Regions from separate parts of the Arthrobacter burdickii genome, predicted to be linked through region 1. Evidence: predicted binding sites of a transcription regulator. Region 1 holds the regulator's gene; each other region holds the start of a gene.
What was found. The regulator HrcA, encoded in region 1, represses chaperone genes, less so after heat shock. The targets are predictions, from matches to a motif close to TTNGCACTCGNNNNNNNCGAGTGCNAA.
Positions count from the first base shown of each region.

Region 1 (3,189 bases):
TCCCAGGATGCCGCCGAAGTGCGCCAGCGTCGCGAACTGGCGGTCCTCGGAGGCCGTCAGGGGAAGGGCCTGTGCCGGCGTCCCTTCGAACGCGGGCCGGGACTCGCCCCGCCCGTGGTGCTGCTGGTCGGCGGTGTTGGACAACGTCAATTCCTTTGCTGGCTGGCGGGATTGTTCCCCCGGACTGTGTCCAAGGATACGTGGTGGCGGCGCCCGGACTGCTCAGGCGGTGCCCGGGGGAGCGGTCAGGAAGTCGATGACCTCCTCCACCCGGCCGAGCAGCGAGGGCTCGAGGTCGGCGTAGGTGCTGACGCCGGCGAGGATCCGCTTCCAGCCGTGGGCCACGGCCGCCTGGTTGGAGTGCGGCCAGCCGAGCCCGGCGAGAATTCCGGTTTTCCAGTCCTCGTTCCGCGGCACAACGGGCCAGGCGTCGAGTCCCAGCGCGGCCGGCTTCACCGCCTGCCAGACGTCCACGTAGGGGTGGCCGACGATCAGGACGTGGTGGCGCGCCCCCGGCACGGTCATCGCCTGCTGTGCGATCCGGGACTCCTTGGTGCCGGGCAGCAGGTGGTCGACGAGGATGCCCAGCCGCCGCTGCGGACCGGGGTCGAACGCGCGAACCGCGCCCGCGAGATCGTCGACGCCGTGCAGCGGCTCGACGACGATTCCCTCGAGCCGGAGATCGTCCCCCCAGACCTTCTCGACCAGCTCGGCGTCGTGCTGTCCCTCCACCCAGATCCTGCTGGCCCGCGCAGTCCTCGCCCGCGCGCCCTCGACGCGGACCGATCCGGACGCGGTCCGGGTGGTCGCCGGCGCTGCGCGCTGCACGGGTGCGACGACGTGGACGGGCTGTCCGTCGAGGAGGAATCCGTGGCCGAGCCGAAACGTCCGGTGCTTCCCGCGCCGGTCCTCGAGCACCATCACATGCAGCCCGCCGGACTTCTCGACCCGGACCACTGCGCCGACGAATCCGCTCTGCACGTCCTCGAGGACCATGTCCTTCTCCACCGGGACATCGGGCAGGCTGACCCGCTTCGGAGCCGTAATATCCTGTGCTCCCCAGCCGTAGTCCATCCCGAGCTGTCCTTCCGCCGAGGGCTTCGGCGGTCTGCCGCGGCCCGGGTTCCCAATGCTAACAATCGGCTCGGACGTACTAGACTTGGCACTTGGGTGTGTCGAGTGCTAATCGCTCGGAGCCGCCCCCACGCCTGTTCGTGCAGACCCGGAGGTGACATCGAATGAGTGAACCGCGACGCCTGGAAGTGCTCCGGGCCATCGTCGAGGACTACGTCCATTCGCGGGAGCCCGTCGGCTCCAAGGCACTGGTCGACCGGCACCACCTCGGCGTCTCCTCCGCCACCATCCGTAACGACATGGCGGTCCTCGAGGAGGAAGGCCTCATCGCGGCACCCCACACGAGTTCGGGCCGCATCCCCACGGACAAGGGATACCGCCTGTTCGTGGACCGTATCTCCGAGGTCAAGCCGTTGTCCGCGCCGGAGAAGAAGGCGATCCAGACCCTGCTGGAGGGTGCGGAGGACCTCGACGACGTCATGGACCGGACCGTCCGGCTGCTCGCCCAACTCACGAACCAGGTCGCCGTCGTCCAGTTCCCCCGTACGGGCGGGGCGTCGGTCCGCCACATCGAATTCGTCCTGCTGGCTCCGCAGCAGATCCTCGTGGTCCTGATCGCGACCAACGGTACCGTCCAGCAGCGCATCGTCCGGACGCACGCGGACATCCAGGAAGCCGAGCTCGCGGACCTGAAGCAGCGCATCCTGTCCGCGGTGTCCGGGGTGAGACTGTCGGCGCTTGCGGGTGAGCTGGGCGTCGCGGCATCGCAGTTGCCCCCCGCGCTGCGGGCGCACGGGGGTACGATCATCAAAGCGCTCGAGCAGCTCGCCGGGCTCGGACGTGAAGACCGGATCCTGCTGGCAGGAACGGCGAACCTCGCCAGGTCCACGGGTGACTTCCCGCTCAGCATCGGTCCCATTCTCGAGGCACTCGAGGAGCAGGTCGTCATGCTGAGGCTCCTGTCGGAGATGGAGTACGACGCCCGCGGCATCTCGGTGAGGATCGGCAGCGAGAACCCCTACGGTGGCCTGTCGGAGGCCTCCGTGGTCGCGACAGGCTACGGTCCGGACGCCGGAGCGAAGCTCGGGATCCTCGGGCCCACCCGCATGGACTATCCGACGACGATGGCCGCGGTGCGCGCCGTCGCCCGTTACCTCTCGAGGATCCTCGAGGAGTAGGCACCGGCCCCCGTGGCCGTCCCCGGTATTCCGCCGGCACAACGGTATTCCGCCGGCACGACCGGCGAGCAGTAGACAGAAATCTCCAACAGGAAGTGATGTGCACGAGTGAGTAATCACTATGAGGTCCTCGGTGTGGCGCAGGGTGCGACCGGGGAGGAAATCAAGAAGGCGTACCGCAAGCTCGCCCGGAAGCTCCACCCGGACGTGAACCCGGGTGAGGACGCCGCGGAGGAGTTCAAGCGCATCACGCATGCCTACGAGGTGTTGTCCGACCCGCAGAAGCGGCGGATCTATGACACGACCGGCAACGAGAACGGCACGGACAACGGCTACGGTGCCGGCTACTCGGGCTCCGGGTTCGCGTTCCAGGACATCTTCGAGACCTTCTTCGGCGGCGGGGGCCAGCAGGCAGGAGCGCCCTCCCGGACCCGACGGGGCCAGGACGCGCTCATCAACGTGCGGATCGACCTCAAGGATGCCGTCTTCGGCACCAACAAGAAGATCGAGGTGGACACCGCGGAGGTCTGCCCCACGTGTGACGGGACCTGCTGCCAGCCGGGCACGTCGCCCCGCACCTGCGACATCTGCGGCGGCTCCGGCCAGGTTCAGCGGGCCGTCCGGTCGATCCTCGGCCAGGTCATGACGAGCGCGCCCTGCGGGACCTGCCAGGGTTACGGCACCGTGATCCCCAACCCCTGCCACGAATGCAGCGGCGAGGGACGCGTCCGTGCGCGCCGCACCCTGACCATCAAGGTCCCCGCCGGCGTCAGCACGGGCACCCGCATCCAGCTCGCCGGCCAGGGCGAGGCCGGCATCGCCGGCGGCCCGCAGGGCGACCTGTACGTCGAGATCCGCGTCAACACCGACTCGACGTTCCTCCGCGACGGCGACGACCTCCATGTCACGTTGAGCGTGCCCATGACGGCGGCCGCGC
Region 1 covers NZ_JAROCG010000001.1:2,457,160-2,460,348, forward strand. The annotation lists gene P5G52_RS11520 (DUF4870 domain-containing protein) at 1-144, opposite strand, end outside; gene P5G52_RS11525 (DUF3097 domain-containing protein) at 223-1,074, opposite strand; gene hrcA (heat-inducible transcriptional repressor HrcA) at 1,239-2,252, shown strand; gene dnaJ (molecular chaperone DnaJ) at 2,361-3,189, shown strand, end outside.

Region 2 (3,189 bases), 1.9 Mb from region 1:
TGCGGAGGCCGGCGCGGGCGGCGCCGTCGATGTCCCAGGGGTGGACAGCGACCAGCACGACGTCGCCCGCCTGCTGCTGCAGCGCCTCGACCGCATAGGCATACGCCTGCGGCGCGGGCTTCCACCGCGGGGCGTCCTCGACCGACAGCACCGTATCGATGTGGAGGCCGGCCCGCTCCAGCAGGCCCTCCGCCGTCGCCCTGGAGCCGTTGGTGAGTGCTGCGGTACCGAAGCCTCCCCCGGCGAGCGCGCGGATCCCCTCGGGCACGTCCGGGTGCACCGGAAGCTCCTGGAGGGCGTCCATCACGTGCTCGACGGCGGTGTCGGTGTCCCGGTTGAGGACCTGACCTGCGAGCACCGCATGCAGTGCCCCCTCGGCGACCGCACGGAAGGACGGGTTCTGGCCGGCGGCGGTCAGAGCGAAGCCGTCCCGGAGGACCGAGGCGAACCAGAGTGCGGAGAGTTGCGGAGGTACCCCGATCTCCTCGAAGTGCTGGGACATGAGCCCCATGTCCGAGAGCGTCCCGTTGACGTCGAACAGCACCAGCGGAACCCCCATTACTGGCGGTACCCCTCCACCTGGGGAATGGGACGGGCATCGGCCTCGGCGGGGTCCTCCCCGGCGTCGGCCTTCGCCCGCCGCTGGCGGAGCAGGTCCCAGCACTGGTCGAGGTCCTCCTCGACCCGCTTCAGCCGGGCCGCGTGGTCCTGGTGCTCCGCTCCGGCTCCGGCGTCCTGGGGCTGCTCGCGCAGTTCGTGTTCCTCCTGGACGAGTGCCTGGATGCGCTGCAGGATGTCCTGGTTGTCCATGGTGCGGTCCCTTCGTCGTGGCCATGCCCGCGGAAGCTCGGAATCTGTCCCGGATCGGCGACAATGCTCAGCAGGCTTTCCTTCAGGCTACTGAGACGGGACACCGATGACCAGCGCAGGCACCGCAGGGACGTCAGGGAGGGGAATTTGGTGCGGCGCCCGGATGGCCTAAGCTGTTGGAGAACCAATTGCCTGTGTAGCTCAGTCTGGTAGAGCATCCGCTTCACACGCGGAAGGCCCGGGGATCGAGGCCCCGCGCAGGCACGAGGATCGATTGGTGGCAGCACCAGGAAGAAGGCCCGTACCGCTTGGTACGGGCCTTCTTTTCTATGCACGGTGTTCGTTCTGAGCGAACAAAATTCGTTAGCACTCCCGGGGGTCGAGTGCTAACATTTTTCGTAGTTGAGCGAGGGGCGCTCAACCCTGAAGAACCCACCTGCCGGTGGCATCTGTGAAGGAGATGTTTCCAGTGGCCATGAAGTTTGATCCGTTCCGCGAGCTGGACCGCGTTGCCGGCGCTCTTCTGGAGAGCCGTCCGGGACTCCGCCTCATGCCGATGGACCTCTACCGCGAGAAGGACCACTACGTCCTTGCCGCGGACCTTCCGGGCATCGATCCCGGATCGGTCGACATCGACGTCGACGGCCAGCTCCTGACCATCCGCGCGGAGCGCACGCTGCGCAGCGCCGAAGGAGTGAAGTGGCTGACCCGGGAGCGTGAGAGCGGCTCGTTCCTGCGCCAGCTCAACCTGGGCCAGGGTGTCGACACGGAGGGAATCTCCGCACGCTACGAGAACGGTGTCCTCAGCGTGATGATCCCGGTCATCGAGCGCGCGAAGCCCCGCAAGATCGAGATCGTGAGCGGCGAGTCCACGGTCGAGTCCACGGCCGTCGACGCCCCTGCGTCCACTGCCGGACACCAGGAAGCCGTCGAGGCCTGATCCCTCCTGACAGCAACCCCCGGGCGCCCGCCCGGGGGTTGCTGTGCTTAACACCGCCTCGGCACCGCATGAAGCCGCCGCGGCACCCGCACTTTTTCCTTGCACATGCCTGACCCGGGCGCAAAGGATGGGGTATGGACTTCACACCGAGCAAGGCAATCGTCACCGGCTCCGATTCGGGTATCGGGCGGGCCACCGCCATCGCCCTCGCAGCCGCCGGATGCGACGTGGGCGTCACCTGGCACTCGGACCAGGAGGGCGCCGAGGAGACCGCGCGCCTCGTCCGCGAAAAGGGCGTCCGCGCCGCGGTAGCCCAGCTGGACACCACGGATGCCCCGGCCTGCGGGGACGTCGTCGACCAGCTCGCGCAGGAGCTCGGCGGGCTCGACGTCTTCGTCAACAATGCGGGCGTCAACGGCGGCACCCTGTTCCTGGAGACGGACTGGGACACCTGGCGGGGCACCCTGGGCGCGAACCTCGACGGCGCCTTCGTCTGCATCCAGCGCGCCGCCCGCCACATGATCGACGGCGGCAGGGGCGGGCGGATCATCGCCGTCACCAGCGTGCACCAGGAGCAGCCGCGCGTCGGCTCGGCCGCCTATGACGCCTCCAAGCACGGGCTCGGTGGCCTGGTGAGGACCATCGCGCTCGAGCTCGCCGACCGGGGGATCACCGCCAACGCCGTGCTGCCCGGGGAGATCAACACCCCGATGAACGATTCCGAGGACCAGGATCCGCACAGCATGGACCGCCCGGGCATCCCCCTGGGCCGCCCGGGCGCCCCGGAGGAGATCGCCGACGTCGTCGCCTTCCTCGCATCCGGCGCGTCCAGCTACGTCAACGGCGCCTCGTTCGTGGTGGACGGCGGGATGCTCCTCATGGGGCCGCAGGCGGGGTCGCACCTCACGAGCGGGGACTGGCGCACCCTCTGATCCCCGGATCCGCTCCGTCCGCCCACCCTTCACCCCACGTTCAGAGGGCGTTCAGACGGCAGGGCTAGCGTGGGGATCCCGAACTCCTGCGAAAGGCCCGCCATGAACGCATCCCCCTCCCCCGTCAGCGATTCGGAATCCCAGGACTGGTCGGGCTTCAGGCGCGGCGAACACGTCACCCTCCAGCACCCGGCAGGGACGCAGCTCCGCGGCGTGCTGGACATGAGGACCGATGATGCCTCCGTGCTGTGGATCCTCCTGAACGACGGCGGCGGCCGCCGGCTCGTGCACCGGTCGGACGGCTACCACCTGCGCCGCGGGTGACCGAACCGCAATCAGCGCGTCCCTCCGCCGTCCACCTTGGGTTCACCTTTTCGCCACCTGTAACGTTGCTCCGGTGAGAATCCGAGCCACCCTGTCCCTGTCCCTCGCCGTCATCCTCGGCCTGACCGCCTGCGGGTCCGACTACCCGCTGGGCGCGGAGCAGGAAGCCGCAGCGCAGCGCGG
Region 2 covers NZ_JAROCG010000001.1:569,681-572,869, forward strand. The annotation lists gene P5G52_RS02640 (haloacid dehalogenase type II) at 1-559, opposite strand, end outside; gene P5G52_RS02645 (DUF2630 family protein) at 559-810, opposite strand; tRNA gene P5G52_RS02650 (tRNA-Val) at 1,001-1,074, shown strand; gene P5G52_RS02655 (Hsp20/alpha crystallin family protein) at 1,286-1,750, shown strand; gene P5G52_RS02660 (SDR family oxidoreductase) at 1,885-2,682, shown strand; gene P5G52_RS02665 (hypothetical protein) at 2,785-3,006, shown strand; gene pstS (phosphate ABC transporter substrate-binding protein PstS) at 3,080-3,189, shown strand, end outside.
Region 2: the regulator HrcA is predicted to act here: its motif matches at 1,174-1,200, upstream of P5G52_RS02655 (Hsp20/alpha crystallin family protein).

Region 3 (3,189 bases), 700 kb from region 1:
GTACTCGCCGGACGCAGCGTTGAAGCCGTGGCCGTCCTCGAGGTCGGAGACCTTCGCGACGACGACATAGCCTTCGTGGCCGGCGTTCTCCGCGATCCAGCGCAGCGGCTGTGCCAGTGCGCGGCGCACGAGGCCGACAGCGGTTGCTGCGTCGCCCTCGAGTGCCAGGACGTCGGGGTCCGTGTCCAGCGCCTTGCCGGCGTGGACCAGGGCCGAACCGCCACCGGCGACGATGCCCTCTTCGAGGGCTGCGCGCGTCGACGACACGGCGTCCTCGATGCGGTGCTTCTTCTCCTTGAGCTCGACCTCGGTGGCTGCGCCGACCTTGATGACGCCGATGCCGCCCGCGAGCTTCGCGAGGCGCTCCTGGAGCTTCTCACGGTCCCAGTCGGAGTCGGTGCGCTCGACCTCGGCGCGGATCTGCGACACGCGGTCGGCGACGTCGGACTCGCTGCCGGCGCCGTCGACGATCGTGGTGGCATCCTTGGTGACGGTGATCCGGCGAGCGGAACCGAGCACCTCGAGGCCGACCTGGTCCAGCTTCAGGCCGAGGTCGGGTGAGACGACCTGCGCACCGGTGAGGGTGGCGATGTCCTGCATCATGGCCTTGCGGCGGTCGCCGAAGCCCGGAGCCTTGACGGCGACGACGTTGAGGGTGCCGCGGATCTTGTTGACCACGAGCGTGGAGAGCGCTTCGCCCTCGATGTCCTCGGCGATGATGAACAGCGGCTTGCCGGCCTGCAGAGCCTTCTCGAGCAGCGGGAGGAATTCCTGCAGCGAGGAGATCTTGCCGGAGTTGATCAGGATGAGCGCGTCCTCGAGGACGGCTTCCTGGCGCTCCGCGTCGGTGACGAAGTACGGCGAGAGGTAGCCCTTGTCGAACTGCATGCCCTCGGTGAGGACCAGTTCGGTCTGCGTCGAGGAGGACTCCTCGATGGTGATCACACCGTCCTTGCCGACCTTGTCGAAGGCCTCCGCGAGGAGGTCACCGACCTCGGTGCTCTGGGCGGAGATGGAGGCGACGTTCGCGGTCTGCTGACCGACGACCTCGCGGGCGTTCTCGAGCAGGCGCTTGGCGACGGCCTCGACCGCGACCTCGATACCGTGCTTGAGCTGTCCGGGAGCAGCGCCGGCCGCCACGTTGCGGAGGCCTTCCTTGACCAGTGCCTGCGCCAGGACGGTCGCGGTGGTGGTTCCGTCACCGGCGACGTCGTTGGTCTTGGTGGCGACCTCCTTGGCGAGCTGGGCGCCGAGGTTCTCGTAGGGGTCGTCCAGTTCGACCTCACGGGCGATCGTGACGCCGTCGTTCGTGATGGTGGGGGCGCCCCACTTCTTGTCGAGCACGACGTTGCGTCCGCGGGGGCCCAGCGTCACCTTGACGGTGTTCGCGAGCTTGTCCACGCCGGCCTCGAGGGCACGGCGGGCGGCGTCGTTGAATTCCAACTGCTTTGCCATTGTTGGTTCCTTTCAGGCTTGTGCAGCGAGAAAAACCCCGGCCACAGCGGGCCGGGGCTCTTCCAATCGGGTACTACTTGACGACGACTGCGAGGACGTCGCGGGCGGAGAGCACCAGGTACTCCTGGCCACCGTGCTTGACTTCGGTTCCGCCGTACTTCGAGTAGATGACGACGTCGCCCTCGGCGACGTCGACGGGGACGCGGTTGCCGTTGTCGTCGACGCGACCCGGTCCAACTGCTACGACTTCACCCTCCTGGGGCTTCTCCTTGGCCGTGTCCGGGATGACGAGGCCGGAAGCAGTGGTCTGCTCGGCTTCGAGGGGGCGGACAACAATGCGATCCTCAAGGGGCTTAATAGAGACCGACACTCGGGCTCTCCTTTGCGTTCGTTACCAATGGAATGAAGGCCCTCGGGCTGGGCGTGAACCGTCGTCGCGGTGCCGGCGAACGCTTCCCTCGGGATTAGCACCCACATGGAGTGAGTGCCAACTCCGACTGTATGCAACGGCTAGCACTCGGTCAAGGCGAGTGCCAGCCGTTGCGCTTCCCGCTCCCTCCTGTGAGCGACGCCACAGGTAATAGGTGATGCTTCGTTTGCGTAATTCCCGAGCCACGCTCTAGATTCGAGAAGGTAAGGCATTCCTTACTTCCGATCCCGGCCTGCCGGCCCTTCCCCTCCCGGAGTTCACCCCATGGCACACCTGCGCTTCGCCGTCCTTTCCGCAGCCGCTGCGGCCACCCTGGCCCTGACCGCCTGCGGTGGTTCCTCCGAAGCAGCGGATGCGCCCGCGACGACGTCGACCGTCGCGATCGACCACGCGCAGGGCACCACGGAGGTGCCGGTCAACCCCCAGACCGTCTTCACCTTCGACCTCGGCGCACTCGACACCCTGGACGCCCTGGGCGTCGACGTCGATGGCGTACCGCAGGGAACCCTGCCCGCGCAGCTCTCGGCCTACGAGGGCGGCGACATCACCAACATCGGGTCCATGAAGGAACCCGACTTCGAGGCCATCGCCGCGGCCGACCCGGACCTGATCATCATCTCGAGCCGCGTCGCCGATTCCTACGACGAACTCTCGGACATCGCGCCGACCATCGACCTGACCGTCGACGCCGCCGACCCGATCGCGAGCTTCACCGAGCACACCGAATCCCTCGGCCGGATCTTCGGCGCCGAGGACGAGGTGGCGGAACGCCTCGCGGCCCTCGACACCGAGATCGCCGAGACGAAGGAAGCCGCGGCGTCCGCCGGGAACGGCCTGATCCTCATGACCAGCGCGGGCGAGGTCACGGCGTACGGCGCCGGGTCCCGCTTCGGCCTGATCCACGACGTCCTCGGCGTCGAACCCGCTGCCGAGGTGAAGTCCGAGGGCACGCACGGCGAGGCCGTCTCCTTCGAGTACATCGCCGAGATCAACCCCGCCCACCTGTTCGTCATCGACCGTGACGCCGCCGTCGGCGAGGCCGGAGCCGCCGCCTCCGCCGTCCTGGACAACGAACTCGTCAACGGGACGGACGCCGCGAAGAACGACGCCGTCACCTACCTCGACTCCGCCAGCTGGTACCTCATCGGCTACGGCCTGAACAACCTCGACTCGATGGTGTCGGCCGTCAACGAGGCCGTCGCGGCCTGATCCGCTGCGCCGCACCTGCGGCGGGCGCCCCCATGGCAGCACTCTCCCTCCGGCCCCGGCGGCCGGCACAGCAGCGCGGTTCCCGATCGCCGGCC
Region 3 covers NZ_JAROCG010000001.1:1,758,752-1,761,940, reverse strand. The annotation lists gene groL (chaperonin GroEL) at 1-1,455, opposite strand, end outside; gene groES (co-chaperone GroES) at 1,529-1,825, opposite strand; gene P5G52_RS08255 (siderophore ABC transporter substrate-binding protein) at 2,150-3,094, shown strand; gene P5G52_RS08250 (ABC transporter permease) at 3,127-3,189, shown strand, end outside.
Region 3: the regulator HrcA is predicted to act here: its motif matches at 1,966-1,992, upstream of groES (co-chaperone GroES).